DNA from 4 places in the Mesorhizobium sp. M0830 genome. Region 4 is predicted to be linked to each of the others. Evidence: riboswitches for the same ligand, from Rfam matches in the RefSeq annotation. Region 4 holds a riboswitch; each other region holds the start of a gene.
The links. Region 4 has a riboswitch for cobalamin ahead of NKI20_RS04070 (CbtB domain-containing protein). Riboswitches for the same ligand answer to the same signal wherever they lie in the genome.
Positions count from the first base shown of each region.

Region 1: it holds a riboswitch for cobalamin, as region 4 does, so the genes downstream of both, bluB (5,6-dimethylbenzimidazole synthase) here and NKI20_RS04070 (CbtB domain-containing protein) in region 4, are expected to answer to the same signal.
Region 2: it holds a riboswitch for cobalamin, as region 4 does, so the genes downstream of both, metE (5-methyltetrahydropteroyltriglutamate--homocysteine S-methyltransferase) here and NKI20_RS04070 (CbtB domain-containing protein) in region 4, are expected to answer to the same signal.
Region 3: it holds a riboswitch for cobalamin, as region 4 does, so the genes downstream of both, NKI20_RS24800 (aromatic ring-hydroxylating oxygenase subunit alpha) here and NKI20_RS04070 (CbtB domain-containing protein) in region 4, are expected to answer to the same signal.

Region 1 is NZ_JAMYOR010000018.1:98,635-103,169, reverse strand. Features, by position in the region: gene NKI20_RS13815 (MFS transporter) at 1-10, opposite strand, end outside; gene NKI20_RS13810 (TetR/AcrR family transcriptional regulator) at 132-740, shown strand; gene NKI20_RS13805 (hypothetical protein) at 835-1,818, shown strand; gene bluB (5,6-dimethylbenzimidazole synthase) at 1,819-2,565, opposite strand; cobalamin riboswitch at 2,614-2,793, opposite strand; gene NKI20_RS13795 (histone deacetylase family protein) at 2,915-3,841, shown strand; gene NKI20_RS13790 (exodeoxyribonuclease VII small subunit) at 3,845-4,096, shown strand; gene NKI20_RS13785 (DUF2277 domain-containing protein) at 4,196-4,462, shown strand; gene NKI20_RS13780 (pirin family protein) at 4,501-4,535, shown strand, end outside.
Region 2 is NZ_JAMYOR010000046.1:17,350-21,884, reverse strand. Features, by position in the region: gene NKI20_RS23645 (alpha,alpha-trehalose-phosphate synthase (UDP-forming)) at 1-1,431, shown strand, start outside; cobalamin riboswitch at 1,992-2,193, shown strand; gene metE (5-methyltetrahydropteroyltriglutamate--homocysteine S-methyltransferase) at 2,289-4,535, shown strand, end outside.
Region 3 is NZ_JAMYOR010000050.1:44,407-48,941, reverse strand. Features, by position in the region: gene NKI20_RS24810 (DUF680 domain-containing protein) at 1-210, opposite strand; gene NKI20_RS24805 (DUF680 domain-containing protein) at 282-479, opposite strand; cobalamin riboswitch at 989-1,190, shown strand; gene NKI20_RS24800 (aromatic ring-hydroxylating oxygenase subunit alpha) at 1,306-2,553, shown strand; gene NKI20_RS24795 (FAD-binding oxidoreductase) at 2,600-3,700, shown strand; gene NKI20_RS24785 (FAD-binding oxidoreductase) at 3,859-4,535, opposite strand, start outside.
Region 4 is NZ_JAMYOR010000004.1:48,562-53,096, forward strand. Features, by position in the region: gene cbiB (adenosylcobinamide-phosphate synthase CbiB) at 1-18, shown strand, start outside; gene cobO (cob(I)yrinic acid a,c-diamide adenosyltransferase) at 59-673, opposite strand; gene cobU (bifunctional adenosylcobinamide kinase/adenosylcobinamide-phosphate guanylyltransferase) at 675-1,118, opposite strand; gene NKI20_RS04065 (CbtA family protein) at 1,291-2,058, opposite strand; gene NKI20_RS04070 (CbtB domain-containing protein) at 2,074-2,253, opposite strand; cobalamin riboswitch at 2,290-2,486, opposite strand; gene NKI20_RS04075 (MFS transporter) at 2,612-3,811, opposite strand; gene NKI20_RS04080 (heparan-alpha-glucosaminide N-acetyltransferase) at 4,036-4,535, shown strand, end outside.

The sequences.
Region 1 (4,535 bases), on a different contig from region 4:
GATTTTGCATGGGTTGGTTCCTCGACAAAGCACGATTCGACAATTACATACGATGCGTATGAATGTTAAATAGAGCATACGCCGCGTATGTCAATTGGCATACGGTTCGTATGTGGATAGGGCCAGGAGCCATGCACAAACCCCGCAAGGAGATGATTGCCGAGACGCGTGCCAAGCTGATCGCGGCAGCCCGCCATGCTTTCGGCACGATCGGCTATGCCGAAGCCTCGATGGATGATTTCACCGCATCGGCCGGGCTGACTCGCGGCGCGCTCTATCATCATTTCGGCGACAAGAAGGGCCTGCTGCAGGCGGTCATCACCGAAATCGACGGCGAGATGGCGGCACGCATCGATGAGGTCGCGTCGAGAGCGCCGACCCGCTGGCAGCATTTTGTCGACGAATGCACGACCTATATTGAGATGGCATTGGAGCCGGAAATCCAGCGCATCATGTTCCGGGATGGCCCGGCCGTTCTGGGGGATCCGGCACAATGGCCGAACGCCAATGCGTGCATCGCTTCAATGACCGGCCATCTGACGGCGCTTCAGGAGGAGGGGGTCGTAGTCTCCAGCCTCGACCCCGAAACTGCCTCGCGGCTGATCAATGGGGCGAGCAGCCAGGCGGCGCAACGGATCGCCAATTCGAACGACCCCGAAGCGACGTCGAAGAAGGTGGTGGTGGCGTTCAAGCAACTGCTCGAAGGCCTACTCAAAAGGCCAGGTTCGCAACCGAACTGAAATCCCATCGGTGGCCCGGCGCCGCGGCCGGCAATTGACAATCGCCGGGTTGGGTCCATCCTCTTTCACCACCTCTGAGGGGGAGATTCGGGGCATGTGGGATTTCGATATCGGCAGGTCGGTGTCCATCATGATGCGGACCTGGCCGTTCATTGTCTTTCGCATGATCGTCTATTTCGGCATCACACTGGCCTACATCATGGCGACCGGCACGGGCGCCTCCGTCGGCTATGGCGTCGGCCACATCTCCACCGATCCCGACGGGCCGATGTCCTTTGCCTTGTGGGGCGGGGTGGTCGGTTTCGGCATCGTCTCGATCGCCGTCTACTGGATCCGCGAATACATCCTCTATGTCGTCAAGGCCGGCCACATCGCCGTGATGGTCCATCTGATCGACGGCCGTGACATTCCCGGCGGCCAGGACCAGATCGCCTACGCCAAGGATATCGTCACCCAGCGTTTTGCCGAGGCCAACATCCTTTTCGTCGTCGATCAGCTGGTCAAGGGCGCCATCCGGGCCATCACCGGCCTGCTCGGCGGCATCGCCGCCTTCCTGCCGATCCCGGGTTTGAGCGGTCTGGTCTCCTTCATCAACACGGTGATCCGCCTGTCGCTGACCTATGTCGACGAGATCATCCTCGGCTACAACATTCGCATCAATTCGTCCTCGCCGTTCGAGACGGCGCGCCAAGGCGTCGTGCTCTATGCCCAGAACGGCAAGGTGATGGTCAAGAACGCCGTCTGGCTGGCGGTCATCATGTGGGGCGTATCCTTCGTTATCTTCCTGCTGATGCTGGCGCCGGCCGCCGCCATTCTTTTCCTGATGCCAGGGCAATTGGCGGGCTGGGCCTTCGTGCTAGCCATCGTCTTCGCCTGGGCCTTCAAGGCGGCGTTCATCGAGCCCTTCGCCATCGCTTGCCTGATGCAGGTCTATTTCAAGACCATCGCGGGCCAGGTGCCAGATCCGGCCTGGGACACCCGGCTGGCGGAGGCGTCGTCGAAGTTCAGGGAACTCAAGGACAAGGCGCTGGCCTCCTTTGGCGGCTCGCGCTGGGGACCGGCCGGCGCGACACCCTGATCAGCGAGGGCTCGACGGCGCGGCAGAAACGGTGTTGAGGCGCGCCACGGTCGATTTGAGCAGCACTTCACCTTGCCCGGAAAACGTCTCGCTCATGATCAGTTCCGGCAGCGGCAGCCGCCGTCCCCAGCCATGCGTTTCAAGGTCAGGTTTTGGCGCGAACTCCGAGACGCGGCCGACGCAGAGATAGGCGACCGGGGTCACATGCTCCGGAATAGAAAGCAGGCCTTTCAGCGCTTGCGCCTCGATGATGCTGACCCAGCCGACACCGACGCCTTCGGCGCGCGCCGCCAGCCAGAAATTCTGCACCGCGCAGACCGTGCTATAGAGGTCCATCTCCGGATTGTGCGAGCGTCCCAGTGGCGAACCCTTCGAACGCTCGCGATCGCAGGTGATGCAGATGTTGAGCGCGCTTTCGCAAATGCCTTCCAGCTTGAGTTTGCGGTAGAGCGCCTGCCGCTCTTCCGCAATGGCGGGCAGTTCCTGCTGGCGCGCCGCCAGGAACAGGTCGCGCACCTTTTCCCGTCGCTCGGCATCGCGAATGACGATGAAGTTCCAAGGCTGCATGAAGCCGACCGACGGCGCGTGATGGGCGGCAAGCAGCAGCCGCGCCAGCACCTCATCGTCGAGCCCGGTGGGCAGGAAATGGCTGCGGACGTCGCGCCGCGTGAACATGGCGCGATACACCGCATCGCGCGCATTCTGCTCAAATCCATCGCCAACAGCAGCGGTCATGTGTTCCGGCATCGCTTGTCCCCTTGCGATTGCAATCGATGCCAACCGCCTGACCATGCGGATGACGATGCCTGCCAGGCCGGTCTTCTGGCTCGGGATCAACCCGCGTCCGGTGCCTTCCCGTCATCGACAGTGGCATATACCGGCGCGGTCCCCCTTACAGCGTTGGGCACGCCACGGAATTCAACCGTGTTCCCGATTCTCCCGCTTGCGGCGGGCACCAGGCAGTGTCACGGACCTTACGCCGAAGCGCGGACGACGCCAATGCCTGCAGCGACGCGAATGGACGCAGGCGCGATTTTCCCCAGTCATCGGCCGCCCGTGCATGGCCTTTGCCGATCCGGGTCACTAGATTAGGACGATGGCTACCCGTCTCTATACCCATCCGATCTTCCTTGAGCACCTCACGCCGCCCGGCCATCCCGAGCGGCCGGACCGCTTGCGCGCCATCGAGCGCGTGCTGGACGACGAGGCTTTTGCCGCGCTCGATCGTATCCAGGCGCCGGAAGGCGACGAGGCCACCATCCTCTATGCTCATCCCGCCGATTTCGTCGCCCGCGTGCGCGCCGCCATTCCCGACGAGGGAATCGCCCGCATCGATGCCGACACCACCGCCAGCCCGAAGAGCTGGCAGGCGGCGATCACCGCAATCGGTGCGGCCAATGCAGCCGTCGACGACGTCTTTGCAGGCCGCGCCGACAATGTCTTCGTCGCGGCGCGGCCGCCCGGCCACCATGCCGAAAAAACCACGGCGATGGGTTTTTGTCTGTTCAATACGGCGGCGATCGCGGCGCGTTATGCGCAGAAGAAGCATGGTATCGAGCGTGTTGCCGTCGTCGACTGGGACGTGCATCACGGCAACGGCACGCAGGATATTTTCTGGGACGATCCGTCGGTGCTCTATTGCTCGACGCACCAGATGCCGCTCTACCCCGGCACCGGCGCGAAGAACGAAACCGGTGCCGGCAACATCGTCAACGTACCGCTGGCGCCGCAGACCGGCAGCGAGGTGTTTCGCGATGCCTTCCTGTCACGCGTGCTGCCGGCGCTCGACAATTTCGCGCCCGACCTGATCATCATTTCGGCCGGGTTCGACGCACATCACCGCGATCCGCTGGCCGAGATCAACCTGACCGAGGACGATTTCGACTGGGCGACCGGCCAGCTGATGCAGCGCGCCGCGCGTCACAGCGGCGACCGGCTCGTCAGCCTGCTCGAGGGTGGTTACGATCTGCAGGGATTGGCATTTTCGGTCGCCGCCCATGTCGGGCGACTGATGAAAGGATGAATGATGGCCGGTGAGACCAACGACGATGTGAAGGCGATGAGCTTCGAACAGGCACTCGACGCGCTGGAAAAGATCGTCGATGATCTTGAGCGTGGCGACGTGCCGCTCGATCAGTCGATCAAGATCTATGAGCGCGGCGAAGCGCTGAAGGCGCATTGCGACCGGCTGCTGAAGGCAGCCGAGGACAAGGTCGAGAAGATCAGGCTGTCGCGTGACGGCAAGCCGGTTGGAACGGAGCCGCTCGACGCGGACTGAGGGACGCAGCCGTCTCACCGACTTTTTGGACACGATCATGATTGAGCATAGAGTTCGTCTTGATTGAAACAGCTCAGGACAAGAGGAGATACGGAAACGATGTGCAGAAACATCAAGACCCTGTTCAATTTTGATCCGCCCGCGACCAACGACGAAGTCCGCGACGCGGCACTTCAGTTTGTCCGCAAGCTGAGCGGAACGACGCGGCCTTCGAAGCAGAACCAGCATGCCTTCGACCACGCGGTCGAAGCCATCGCGGCATCGGCGCGCGAACTGCTCGATTCACTCGAAACCCATCAGCATCCTCGCAATCGCGAGGAAGTGGCGGCCAAACTAAGGGCGAAATCGGCGATCCGGTTTGCCTGAAGCGTCCAGGCTGCCTCTGGCGCTGACAAGGAGAGTGCATGAGCTTCTTCCCGGGGAAAGACCCAGGGGCCGG
Region 2 (4,535 bases), on a different contig from region 4:
CTTTCGGCGGCCCTGGAGTGCGTCGTGGAGCGTTCCGGCGCGGTCTGGGTAGGTTTTTCCGAGCATCTGGGCGACGGGGATAAGCAACAGGTGCCCCTCGTGCAGCGTGGAAAAGGTCAAATCGGGTGGCTCGATGGGCCGGCAGCGGACTATTCTCGGTACTATCAAGGTTTTGCAAATTCAATATTGTGGCCGGCGCTCCACTCGCTGCCGGACCGGATCTCAGGCTCGGAAGAGGATTATAAAAGTTATCGCGACGTCAATGCCTTCATGGCGCGCGCGGTGTCCGAATTGGGAGATAACGCAGTCTACTGGGTTCATGACTACCATTTCCTGCCGCTCGGCGCTGATTTGCACAGACTCGGCATTGACCGGCCGATCGGCCATTTCCTGCATACGCCATGGCCCGAGTCTGACATGATGGAGCGCGTGCCCAATTCTGGCGAGCTAATGAAATGTATGCTCGAGTATGATCTGCTCGGTTTCCAGACCGACCGTGATGTGAGCAATTTCCTCGCCTGTGTCCAATCTCATTTGGGGCTGGAGAGCAAGAACGGGGTCGTTTTCTCGGACCATGGCCAGACGCAATGCCAAAATTTTCCTATAGGTATCGATCCGAAGCAATTCGAACAGTGTGCCGCAGATTCGCTTGAGGCGCAGAAAGCCTACATTTCGCAGTTGAAACTTGGCGGAGCAAAGCTAGTTATCGGCGTCGATCGGCTCGACTACACCAAGGGCATCGACAATCGGATTAAAGCTTTCGATCTGCTGGCAGTCGAGCCGCAACGTGTCTCGCTCTTGCAAATCGCAACTCCCTCACGTGGCGACATCCAAGCGTACAGCGAATATCGGCGCGACGTCGAAAGACTCGTCAATCAAGTCAACAACCGGCATGGCACGGACGAGTGGATGCCGATTATCTATGAGAACAGGTCGTTCACCCAAGCTGAGATAGCGGGTCTTTACAGAGCCGCGCGTGTTTGCGTTGTGACGCCGTTGCGCGATGGCATGAATCTTGTGGCGAAAGAATACATTGCTGCACAAGATCCGAGCGACCCTGGCGTTCTGGTGTTATCGAAGTTTGCCGGCGCGGCCGAAGACTTCGGCGAGGACGCCCTGCTGGTAAATCCGAGGCTCTCCGACGAGATAGCTACCGCGATCTCAAGAGCGGCCAGCATGCCGCGCGAAGAACGCATCCAACGCTGGCGGAGGATGATGGACAAACTTGAAGCGTATACGATCCACCATTGGTCAGCGGACTTCGTTCGGCAACTGGACAGCAGCCGGGTTACGGTCCCTGCGGATCACTTCCACTATGTTGGCTTGGGCTGGATCAGCGAAGCCCAAATGCCTTCGTATCGGACCGAGCCAGAATTGCACACCGCGCTGACGCGTGCACTGGATAAAAACTGGGTCCTGCCGATCGTATGATCCAGAATATGAAGCACGCGAGCTTTGCCTGCATTTGCGCATCCCTCAATGCCGAGCGCTTGGAGAGAGAGATACTTATACTGACCGCCTGAATGCGGCTTAAGCGGCTTATCGGGACCACAGTCGGGCTTTGCATCAGACCCTTGAGCCAGGCTCGGTCAGTGTGGTCTCTTGCCGCCGAGCGGAGTCATCACGATTGCCTAGTCACCCGTGATGACGACTGGCGTGCCAATTCCCGCGATTTGGCGCTCACTCCGAGAAAACCGCTTCTACCACGCACGCACGGCTTGCGGCCGCATCGTTAAACATCGCCACCAATGCGATCTTCTGCATTCTAATGACGTTGTCACGCGCTTGAAGTCTTGTCCGAAATCCTTCATCGGCGACCTTCGAGGGATGTCGCAGCCCGACAGGGATCCATTAGTTGGACAATGGTGGCAGCGGAGCAGCGCCGCCAATGGGCGACTGAATATTTCACAATGTTAGACAAGCGTAAAAGCGAAATCACATAACGACATAAACATTTCGTTATGCGTCATTGACAAAAGAGCGGACTGCTGTGATTGTCTGCGTGTCGTGGTTCTCGCGTGCGGCGCTGCCGCAGCGGAGCTAAGAGGGAAGCCGGTGCAATGCCGGCGCTGCCCCCGCAACTGTTAGCGGCGAGCCAACCCCACTCATGTCACTGAGGCGAATACCCTCAGGAAGACGGGTAGAGGCTATGACCCCGCGAGCCAGGAGACCTGCCACGGCGAATTACGTCCACGGGCGGGGTGTCTCGGTGGCCGCTGCAAGCCGGCGTTCGTGCCGGCCTGCTAGCGCCTTCCTTGTCATCGACGCCCCAACCATCGGGGTATGACATGACTGACTCTCAGGAAATTCCTGTAGCAACGCTCGGCGTGCCGCGCTTCGGTCGTCGGCGAGAACTGAAATTCGCGCTTGAAAGCTACTGGTCCGGAACATCGTCCGCTGGCGAACTTCTCATGACGTCGAAGGCGCTCCGTGCCGCTAGCTGGGAAGAGCAGCGTGATCGCGGCGTGTCGAAAATACCGTCAAACGACTTCTCGCTTTACGACCATGTGCTCGACACCGCAGCCATGGTCGGCGCCATTCCCTCCCGTTACGGCTGGAATAGCGGCGAGGTCCCACTTGACATCTACTTCGCAATGGCGCGCGGCAACCAGGGTCAGACGGAGGATTGTGCACACGCTGGTCACCAGGAGGCGGCTCATGGGCCCGGTGTAACCGCGATGGAAATGACCAAGTGGTTTGACACAAACTACCACTACATTGTGCCGGAACTCGATGATGATCAGACGTTCGCCCTCTCGTCAACGAAGCCGGTCGATTACTTCCTCGAGGCTAAAGCTCTCGGCATTCACACACGCCCAGTCATCCTTGGACCCATCACCTTCCTCAAGCTGGCGAAATCGCCTGCCGAAGGGTTCGATCCTATCGCGCTCCTACCGCGGCTGCTGCCCGTTTACGAGCAACTCCTGCAGAGGCTGAGGCTGTCGGGAGCCGACTGGGTGCAGATCGATGAGCCAGCGCTTGTTCTCGATCTGTACCCGAACGAACGAGCTGCGTTCGAATTCGCCTATGGCCAGCTGTCGAAAGCCGCGCCCGAGCTGAAGATCATGCTGGCTACGTATTTCGGGTCGCTGGGAGACAATCTCGAAACCGCGGTTTCTCTGCCCCTGGCCGGGCTGCATATTGATCTCGTGCGCGCTCCCGAGCAGCTGGAAACGGTGGGTCGGCTCGCTCCGAAGGATCTGGTGCTCTCGCTTGGCTTGATCGATGGCCGCAACGTCTGGCGTGCGAACCTGCCCGCCATTCTCGACCGCATCAAACCGATCGTCGCCGGCTGGCCCTTGGACCGCGTCGAGATCGCGCCTTCTTGCTCGATGCTGCATGTGCCGATCGACCTGCGCATGGAGCCGGAACTCGAGGCGGACATCAGGTCGTGGCTCGCCTTCGCGGCCCAGAAGACCGACGAGCTGGTCTTGCTGGCCCGGGCCCTGTCCCAAGGCAGGGATGCGGTGGCAGCCGCGTTGAAAGCGTCTGCCGAGGCTGCCGCCACTCGCGTGACGTCCACGAAGATCCATGACCCGCTTGTTGAGGGGCGGATCGCCAGCATTGACCATAGCATAAAGCGACGAGAGAGCGCTTTTGGCGAGCGCTCCAGAGTCCAGGCCGGCACGCTCGGGCTGCCGCCGTTCCCGACGACGACAATCGGGTCCTTCCCGCAGACGCCGCAGGTACGCCGCGCGCGGGCCGCTCATGCGAAGGGCCAGCTGAGCTATGTCGACTACGAGACGTTCCTGAAGAAGGAGATCGAGGCTGCAATTCGCTGGCAGGAAGAGATCGGGCTGGACGTGCTGGTGCACGGTGAGTTCGAGCGAAACGACATGGTACAGCATTTCGGCGAGCAGTTGTCCGGCTTCGCGCTCACCCAGCATGCCTGGGTACAAAGCTATGGGTCGCGCTACGTGCGTCCCCCCATCATTTTCGGCGACGTATCGAGGCGCAATCCGATGACAGTGCGCTGGTGGCAATTCGCCCAGTCGCTTACGGAAAAGCCCGTGAAGGGAATGCTCACAGGCCCAGTCACCATTCTCAACTGGTCTTTTGTTCGCGACGACGTACCCCGCTCCGAAGCCTGCCGCCAGATCGCGCTCGCCATCCGCGACGAAGTGACGGATCTCGAAAGATCCGGCGCAAGGATGGTCCAGATCGATGAGGCCGCGTTTCGCGAAGGATTGCCACTGCGCCAATCTGACTGGAAAGTCTATCTCGACTGGGCTGTCGAATGTTTCCGGATCGCTTCAACGGGTGTAAAGGACGCGACTCAAATTCATACCCACATGTGCTATTCGGAGTTCAACGAGATCATTCACGCGATTGCTGGAATGGATGCGGATGTCATTTCGATTGAGACGTCGCGCTCGAAGATGGAACTGTTGGACGCCTTCACGAGCTCCAAATATCCGAACGAAATCGGTCCCGGCGTCTATGATATTCACTCACCACGCGTCCCGGAAGTCGGCGAGATTTCGGACTTAGTCATGCTTGCCCGCGAGCGACTGTCCGACGGCCAACTGTGGATA
Region 3 (4,535 bases), on a different contig from region 4:
TTAGTTGTTGCCGAACAGGTTGCGGTCGCTGCCATGGTTGACAGGCGCCTGCGTGGCCGGCTCCGACTTCTTGACGGAAGCCGTGTACGAGCTGTCGACGGCGGTGGTGGCAGGCTGGTTGGCGCCGTTCGAACCATAGTTGTCGCTAGCGGCGAAAGCGCTACCCGAGATGGCCAGAACAGCGGCGGTAGCAAGAATGATCTTCTTCATTTCAAGTCTCCTGAATTTTCTGGATTTCGCCAGGATGGCGGGCGAACCCGCTGTCAACTGGGAATTGGTTGTTAGTGGCCGAAGAGGTTACGGTCGCTGCCCTGGGCAGGCGTCTGAGCAGCCGGTTCCGACTTCTTGACCGAAGCGGTGTACGAGCTGTCGACGGCAGTGGCTGCCGGGGCGTTCGAACCGTAGTGGTCGCTGCCATTAGCGAAGGCGCTGCCGGAAATGGCCAGAACGGCGGCGGCAGTGAGAATGATCTTTTTCATTTTTTGTACTCCAGTATCTTCTTTTTCGTCCGTCTAGCGGCGTGTCTTGGAAATGAAATCGCGTCGTTCGGACAGCCCCGATGTGGGAGGGCATCCTCGCCTTTTCCAATCACGAAGTTGTTTCGTGTGGACCATGATTCCGCTACTTGAAATTGTGCCAAGGGCTTCCACACGCTACTTATTATTTATATTTTTCAATGGTTTAAGCAAAACCGTCCGCTGGATCACTAACTGTTGCCAAGGCCCGGCGTTCACAATGTCCTGCACGCACCGTCAACAGAAACGAACCGTTCGGTTCGATTTTAGAATCAGCTAATAGTCACTTTTCGAAACCGTTAGCCTTTTTTGGCCGCCAGCAAGGGTTGGCTTTCGAGGAGATTGCAAGTGGCGATGGCTGCCGAAGAGATAGGATTTCAGCCCGGCAATCGCCAACCCGAACGTTTCGCACGCGTGTCGCGCCGCATGGATACGATGTCGTTTTCATGCCGATGACGCGTCAGCGATCGTGGTTAGATCATGCCATCTCAGGTGCCGCTTCGTGACGACGGGGCGGAGAATTGGGAAGCCGGTCAAAATCCGGCGCTGCCCCCGCAACGGTGGTGGAGTTCAAGTCGCAACGGGAGACCACTGGGCAACTGCCTGGGAAGGTGTCGCGATCGTCCGCAAGGACAACTCCAAAGCCCGGAAACCAGCCCGAGATTTCTAGACTCGACTGATCGCGGTGGGCGATCAAGAGGTGGATAGTGCATGCACGGCGCCTCGCCGGCCTGCGTCCAATCCTTCCTCCGTCACCACCAGTTCAGTCCTTAGATAACGAGGACAGGACATGGATATTCGCAACGACATGCTGAGGCTCTTGAACAGCCGTCGGCAAGGCTTTTCGCTAGAGCAGCCCTTCTACACCGATCCAGACTACTTCAAGCTGGACATGGAGCTGATCTGGTATCGCGATTGGCTGTTCATCGGCCATGATTGCGAGCTGCCGAAGCCGGGCAGCTACATTACCGTGCAGATCGGCGACTATCCGGTTGTTCTTGTCCGTGACCAGCAAGGCAAGATCAACGCCTTCCACAATTCCTGCCGCCATCGCGGCAGTCGCGTCTGCAACACCGACAAGGGTACTGCGGCAAAGCTTGTCTGTCCCTATCACCAGTGGACCTATGAGCTCGACGGCCGCCTGCTGTTCGCCCGTCAGATGGCCGACGGTTTCGACAAGAGTGAGTTCGGTCTGAAGCCGATCGCCTGCGAGAGCGTCGGCGGCTATATCTTTATCTGCCTGGCCAAGGAGCCAGCGGATTTCGCGCCGATGCGGGCGATGATCGAACCTTATCTGCTGCCGCACCGGTTGCGGGAAGCAAAGGTCGCCTTCGAGAGCACGATCATCGAGAAGGGCAACTGGAAGCTGGTCTGGGAAAACAACCGCGAGTGCTATCACTGCGTCGCCAATCATCCCGAGTTGTGCAAGACCTTCCCCGAGGCTCCGACCGTGACCGGCGTCAACGGCGCCGACAGCGACCCCGAAATGGTCGCGCACTGGGCCAAATGCGAGGCATCAGGCCTGCCGAGCAAATTCCGCATCGATCCGGCCGGGCAGTATCGCGCCACCCGCGCGCCGCTGCTGCGCGATGCCGTCAGCTACACCATGAGCGGCAAACTGGCGGTGAAGAAGAACCTCTCCGACGCTGTCTCCGCCGACCGCATCGGCACCTTGATGCACTATCACTATCCGACGACATGGAACCATATCCTCATCGATCACGCGGTGACGTTCCGGGTGGTGCCGATCAGCGCCACGGAAACGGCGGTGACGACGAAATGGCTGGTGCACAAGGACGCGGTCGAGGGTGTCGACTACACCATCGAAGACCTTACCCATGTGTGGACCGAAACCAACGACCAGGACCGCCGCATCGTTGAGGAAAACGCCCTCGGCATCCTGTCGCCCGCCTATGAACCGGGCCCCTATTCGGAGCTGCATGAGGGCGGCGTGATCCAGTTCGTCGAATGGTACGCGTCGTTCATCGGCCCGCGCCTCGCCGAAGGCGGAAGGCCGGCGCTGCGCAGCGTCGCCTAGTTGCATCACATGCACAAGACATGAGGGACAAGAGAGGATGAATGCGATGACGGATCTTGGCCTCTATCGCCATCTCGACCAGATGACGCCCTGGAACGACAGGCTGCAGGTGCTGGAGGTGATCGGCGTCAGCGACGAAGCGCCTGACGTCAAGACCTTCACCTTCCGCTCCGACAACCAGACCTGGTTCCGCTACAAGCCGGGCCAGTTCGTGACGTTGGAACTGCCGACCGCGGACGGGCCGGTGATGCGCACCTATACGCTGTCGTCCTCGCCATCGCGGCCGTTCTCGATCGCGGTGACGGTGAAGGCGCAAGCCGGCAGCACCGGCACACGATGGATGTTTGACCATCTGACGCCCGGCTCGCACGTCAAGGCGTATGGGCCGACCGGCGATTTTTCGCTGCACAGCCACCCGGCGGCCAAGTATCTGTTCATTTCGGCCGGATCCGGCGTGACGCCGATGATGTCGATGCTGCGCTGGCTGAACGACTGTGCGCCATGGACCGATGTCGGCTTCGTCAATTGCGCGCGCCGCCCGGAAGAGATCATTTTCCGCAAGGAGCTCGAACTGCTCGGCAGCCGTATGCCAGGCTTGTCGCTCGGTTTCATGATCGAGGAGCGTTCGAGCCGAGAGGGATGGTTCGGCCATATGGGCCGCATCGACGCCATCAGGCTGCCGCTGCTGGCGCCCGATTTCCGCGAGCGCGAAATCTTCTGCTGCGGCCCTGATCCCTTCATGCGCGCCGTGCGCGGCATGCTGGACTCCGCCGGCTTCGACATGACGAAATACCATCAGGAGAGCTTTGCGGCGCCTGCCGTGGAGGAGATCCCGGCGCCGTTCGCTTTGCCGGCGGGAGACGACGCCGTCGCCCCGGTCGAAGCCATGACACCGATCCGATTCTCGCTTTCGGACGTCGATGCCGACTGCGTCGCCGGCCAAACCGTGCTGCAGACCGCGCGGGCCTCAGGCGTGCGGATTCCCGCTGCATGCGAGTTCGGCCTGTGCGGCACCTGCAAGGTGAAAAAGGTCGCGGGCGACGTCGAGATGAGCCACAATGGCGGCATCCTCGATCATGAAATCGACGACGGTTTTATCCTTGCCTGTTGCTCAAAACCGCTTTCGGCGCTCGAAATCGAGGCGTGACCGGCGGTTGGTGCCATTTCCGGAGTCCGGAAGCGGAAGCTGAGCGACCGCGGCATGGGCGCCAATGAAGAAGTCGGGCAACACGCCAGTCCTGGATCAAAGCATCGAGCCCCGGACGAACTGTCAGCGCCAAGACCACATGCGTTAACAACGTCCGTTCAAACTCCGTAGCGCTCGGTGCGAATGTTTCCCGCTGCAACGCCGGCATCAATCAGCGCCTGGGCGGCGACTGATACAAACGCGTTGGAGCCGCAGACAAAGGCGAGACCAGGCGGCTCGGGCAGCCGTGCCATTGCTTGCGCCATCATCGCGACGTCCACCCGCCGCGCATAATCGGCCGGGCGCCGGGCGGCTTCGCGTGTCAGTGTCAGCACGAGGTCGAACCCGTCCCTGCGGTCGTCGAGGGCGATCAGTTCGTCGCGAAAGATCACTTCGTCCCAGACCCGGGCTGAAAAAATCAGGACGACGGGCACTGTCGAATTGCGCGCGGCTCGATGGCGAGCCATCGACATCAAGGGCACGACGCCGGAACCGCCGCCGACAAGCACAAGCGGTCCGCTCTCATCTTCTGGCCAGACGAAATGCCCGCCGAGCGGTCCGCGCAGTTCGATTTCGTCACCAATCGCCGCGACCTCGTGGAAGAAGGGCGAAACCTCGCCATCGTCGAGCTTCTCGATAGCCAGTTCGATCGCCCCAACCGTCTCGGGCGCGGAGGCAATGGAGTAGGAGCGGCGCGCCTGGTAACCATCCGGTGCCGTCAGCCTGACATCGACATGCTGCCCGGCGCGGTAGGCAAACGGCCGCGATGGCCGGAAAAAGAAGCTGGTAACACGCG
Region 4 (4,535 bases):
ATCGTCATTGTGGCGTGACCCATTTCACCCTCCCCCTTGTGAGGAGGGTAAGAAACGTTCAAAACTCGATGCCCTGCTGCGCCTTAACGCCCGCGGAAAAATGGTGCTTGGTCACGCCCATCTCGGTGACGAGATCGGCCGCCTCGACCAGCGCCGGCTTGGCGTTGCGGCCGGTGACGACGACGTGCAGGCCTTCGCGGCGGGCTTTCAGCGCCGCAACCACCTTGTCGAGATCGAGATAGTCGTAGCGCAGCGCGATGTTCAACTCGTCGAGCACCAGCAGGCTGATTGACGGATCGGCCATCAGCTCGAGCACCTTGGCCCACGCCGCTTCGGCCGCGGCGATGTCACGCTTCAGATCCTGCGTTTCCCAGGTGAAGCCCTCGCCCATCGCGTGCCAGATGACGCGGTCGCCGAAGGCGGCGAAGGCGTCTTTCTCGCCGGTATGCCATTTGCCCTTGATGAACTGGACGACGCCGACGCGCTTGCCGTAGCCGAGCATCCGCAGCGCGAGACCGAAGGCGGCCGTCGTCTTACCCTTGCCCGGCCCGGTGTTGACGATCAGCAGCCCCTTCTCGACCGTCTTGCTCGCCACCTCGGCATCCTGCACCGCCTTGCGCTTGGCCATCTTGGCGCGGTGGCGTTCTTCGTCCTTATTGTCGACGTCGGTCATGTCATTTCACCTTCAGCGGGAGTCCCGCCACCATCAGCAGCACTGTGTCGGCGACGGCAGCGATCTGCTGGTTAAGCCGGCCGGCGGCATCGCGAAACCGGCGCGCCAGTGCGTTGTCAGGCACGATGCCTTGCCCGACTTCATTGGACACCACGAACCAGGGCCCGCGCGGCCGCGACAGCACCTCCGCCAGTCGCCGGCATTCCAGCTCGAGATCATGTTCGGCCAGCATATGATTGGTCAGCCACAATGTCAGGCAGTCGACAAGCACCGGCTGGTTGTCGGGCAAGGCCGCGAGCGCGCCGGCAAGATCGAGCGGTGCGTCGATGGTCGTCCAGCCTTCGCCGCGGCGTGAGCGGTGCAGCGCGATGCGCTCGCGCATCTCATCGTCATAGGCTTGCGCCGTCGCGATATAGGTCCATGGCGAGGGCAAGGCCGTCGCCAGGGTTTCGGCGTGGGGGGGGGGGGGGGGGGGGCGGCCGGGGCGGGGGCGGGGGGGGGGGGGGGGGGGGTGGGCGGGGGGGGGGCGGGCGGGGGGGGGGGGGGGGGGGGGGGGGGGGGCGGCGGCGGGGGGGCGGCCCCCCCCACCGCCGATGAGGAAGGTCAGTGCCTTGCTGTCAGGCAAAGCTGTCGCGCAGGCTGGTCGCGGTGCCGGTGAAGCGGCCGCGGACCACGCCGACGACCGCGCCGAGCACCAGCCAGAACACCAGATTGGTCACTGTCACCGCCACCACGAACTGGTGGTGCAGGCCTTCGGGGATCGCCGTCTCGTAACTGCCGGGCTGCGGCGCGCCGACGATGTGCGGAGCGACGATCAAGGCCACAGCCAGGATCGCCAGCGGCAGCGACTTGCGGAAGGCGATCAGGCCGAGCCCGGCCGCGGTCATCGCTACGGTAGCCCACCACCAGATCTGGCGCTCGGTCAGATCGGCCGCTGGCATGGCCGGCAGTTCCGGCGGCAGGCCTAGGCCCGGCGCCAGCGTGAACACGGCAAAGCCGGCCAGCCCCCAGAAGACGCCCTGGCGCCAGCCACCGATGCCGCCGGCGAATTCGGAAACCGCGACCAGGATCAAGGCGAAGCCGATGCCGGTGACGATGTTGGCAAGCACGCTGAAGGCGAAACGTTCGAAACCGTCTGCCGGCGCCCAACCCTCGTCTTCGGCGGCCGGGGCGGCTTCCGCTGCCGGAGCGGCTGTGCTCATGGCATTGCTATCCGTTGGGGCCGGAACGGCATGGTCATGGTGATGCCCGCCGCCGGCCTGTTCGTAGACTTCCGCCTTCAGGATCAGCGGCACGGTGGCGTAGGCCTGCATGCAGGCGAGAACGACACCGGCCACGAGCCCTGCGATCGCCGCAATGAACACGACGTTGCGAAACAGGTTCATGATGTCAGATCCTCGTCAGTGGCAGGGAAACGCCATCGAGTGGCGATAGTCGTGAGCCGCATTGTGGACCGCATCGATATGCGAGAAGCCGACAAAGCCCATCACGAAAACGCCGAGCAGCGCCGCGAGCGCGAGCTGCATGAAGCGCGACTGCGAGGAGACGGAGGCGCCGAGGGAGACGGAAGCAGTAGTCATGTCTTGTCCTTTCGCCCTCCACCCGAGGGCATCGAAGTCAGTTTCCTGTCGCCGGCAGGTCTCCTGGCTCGCGGATCAGCGCCCTTCCCCACCTTCCCGAAGAAGAAATCTTCAGTGGCATATGGAGAGGACTACCGCACACAGTTGCGGGGGCAGCCACGGCATTGGGCGAAACTCGCCCTCACCGCATTCCCTCTTGGCTCCAAAATGGAACCGACGACATTGCCGACTATAGGCAGAATCGTCGCCTCCAGCAAACCAAATTCCGGCGGCAACCATCGCGAATGCGTCGTGCCAGTGAGGGCCTCCGCTGCCGCAGGCACCTTGGCATGCGGCACTTCCACCAAAGCCCTGAAGATCAAAGCGATTTCGGCAGATAGCGCCACGTCACGAAGCCGCAGACCGCAGCCAGCAGGCCCAGCGTGACGAACACCGAGCCTAGGCCGAAAAACGCCAGCACCACCGAATAGACCAGCGGCGGCGTCAGTTCGGAAAAGTCGAGATAGGTCCGGTAGACCGCCGCCATCTGCGATCTTTCATAGGAGCGCACCGAGCGCATGAAGGCGGTCGAGCCGAGTGCGTCGAGCGCGATGGTGAAGAAGGCGCCGCCAAGCAGGAAGGCGCCGGTGAGCAGCGGCACGGTCTCGCCGACGAAGCCTGCCGCCAGCAGCATGGCCGACATGGCGAAATAGGCAAATGTCATCGTCCTGCGGCTGCCAAAACGCTTTCCCGCCTTGCCCCAGAAGATGGCCATGAACAGCAGCGCGTTGCCGGCCGAAACCAGCACGCCGCCGGCCAGCTTGCCTTCGCCGGTGATGACCATGAACAGCGGCCCATAGACGAAGAACGTCGTCCAGAAACAGGAGCGGCCGAAAGCGATCAGCCAGGCCAGTCTGAGCCTGGGCTGCGCCACGAAGCGGCCGATATTGGCGAGCGGATTGACCGGGCGCGTCTGGCCCGGGCTAATCGACGGGTTGTCGCCGAGCCGGTAAGTCCAGAACAGCGCCAGCAAGGCCAGGGCGAAGATCGCCACGGCGCCATGCGCGGCATAGATGCCGAAGTGCGTGTAGAGGAAGATGCCGAGCGTCGGCCCGCCGGTCCACGCCAACATCGACCACGCCATGCGCAGCGATTCGGCCTGCATGAAATCGGTCTTGCGGATATGGTCCATGATATAGAGGTTGAGCGTGATCGACAGCGCGCTGGCGCCCATCACGCGGCACAGCATGCCGGCCAGTTGCCCGGCAAGCGTATGGGTGACGAAGAACAGCGAGCCGATGGCAAGCAGGCAGGCGCCAGCGGTGTAGACCCAGCGCCGGGCAAAGCGGCGGATCAGCATTGGCATGAAGAGCGTCACCGACAGGCCGAGCATCGCCACGACGGTGTAGAGGATCGAGACGATCTGCTCGTTGTGCAGGATCTCATAGGCCTGGATCGGGATGACGCTCGACACCGTGGCGCGGGCGAAGGATTCGACCGCATAGAGCGAGGCGAAGGTGCGCGCGTCCGCGGCCTTTAGGGCCGGAAGCCAGATCGGATGGCGCACATGGGTGGACATTGCTTCCCCAAAGCAGAATCTATCGGACCAAATCTGCCGTGGCGATGCCGGCGCCAATAAGAGGAAACCGACGCGTACCCGGCAAAAAACGAAGTCGGCCAAAGGCTTCCCGGCACTGGCCTAAAGCGGCGCCTGATCCGGCGTCCTCGGCAAAATTCCCGGCCTTCTTTTGTTCGGTGCAACCGTGATAGTCGTTTTGCGGGGCTGAATCAGAATGCGAGACCATGAGCATCCAAACGCCGACCGCACCCGTTCAGGATCGACCAAGGCGCATCGTCGCCATCGACATCGTGCGCGGCATCGCGCTGATCGCCATGGCGAGCTACCATTTCACCTGGGATCTGGAATTCTTCGGCTACACCGATCCCGGCCTGACCGCCTTCGGCTGGTGGAAGATCTACGCGCGCTGCATCGCCTCGACCTTCCTGTTCCTGGTCGGCGTCAGCCTGTACCTCGCCCATGGCAAGAAAATCCGCTGGAACGGCTTCTGGAAGCGTTTCGCCATGGTCGCGGGAGCCGCGATCGCGATTTCGATCGTCACCCGCATCGCCACCCCGGACGGCTTCATCTTCTTCGGCATATTGCACGAGATCGCGCTGGCCAGCCTGCTCGGCCTGCTGTTTCTTCGCCTGCCGGCTTTACTGACCATGGTGGTTGCCGCGCTGGTCATCGCGGCGCCGGTCTATTTGCGCTTCGAGGCCTTCGACCATCCATGGCTGTGGTG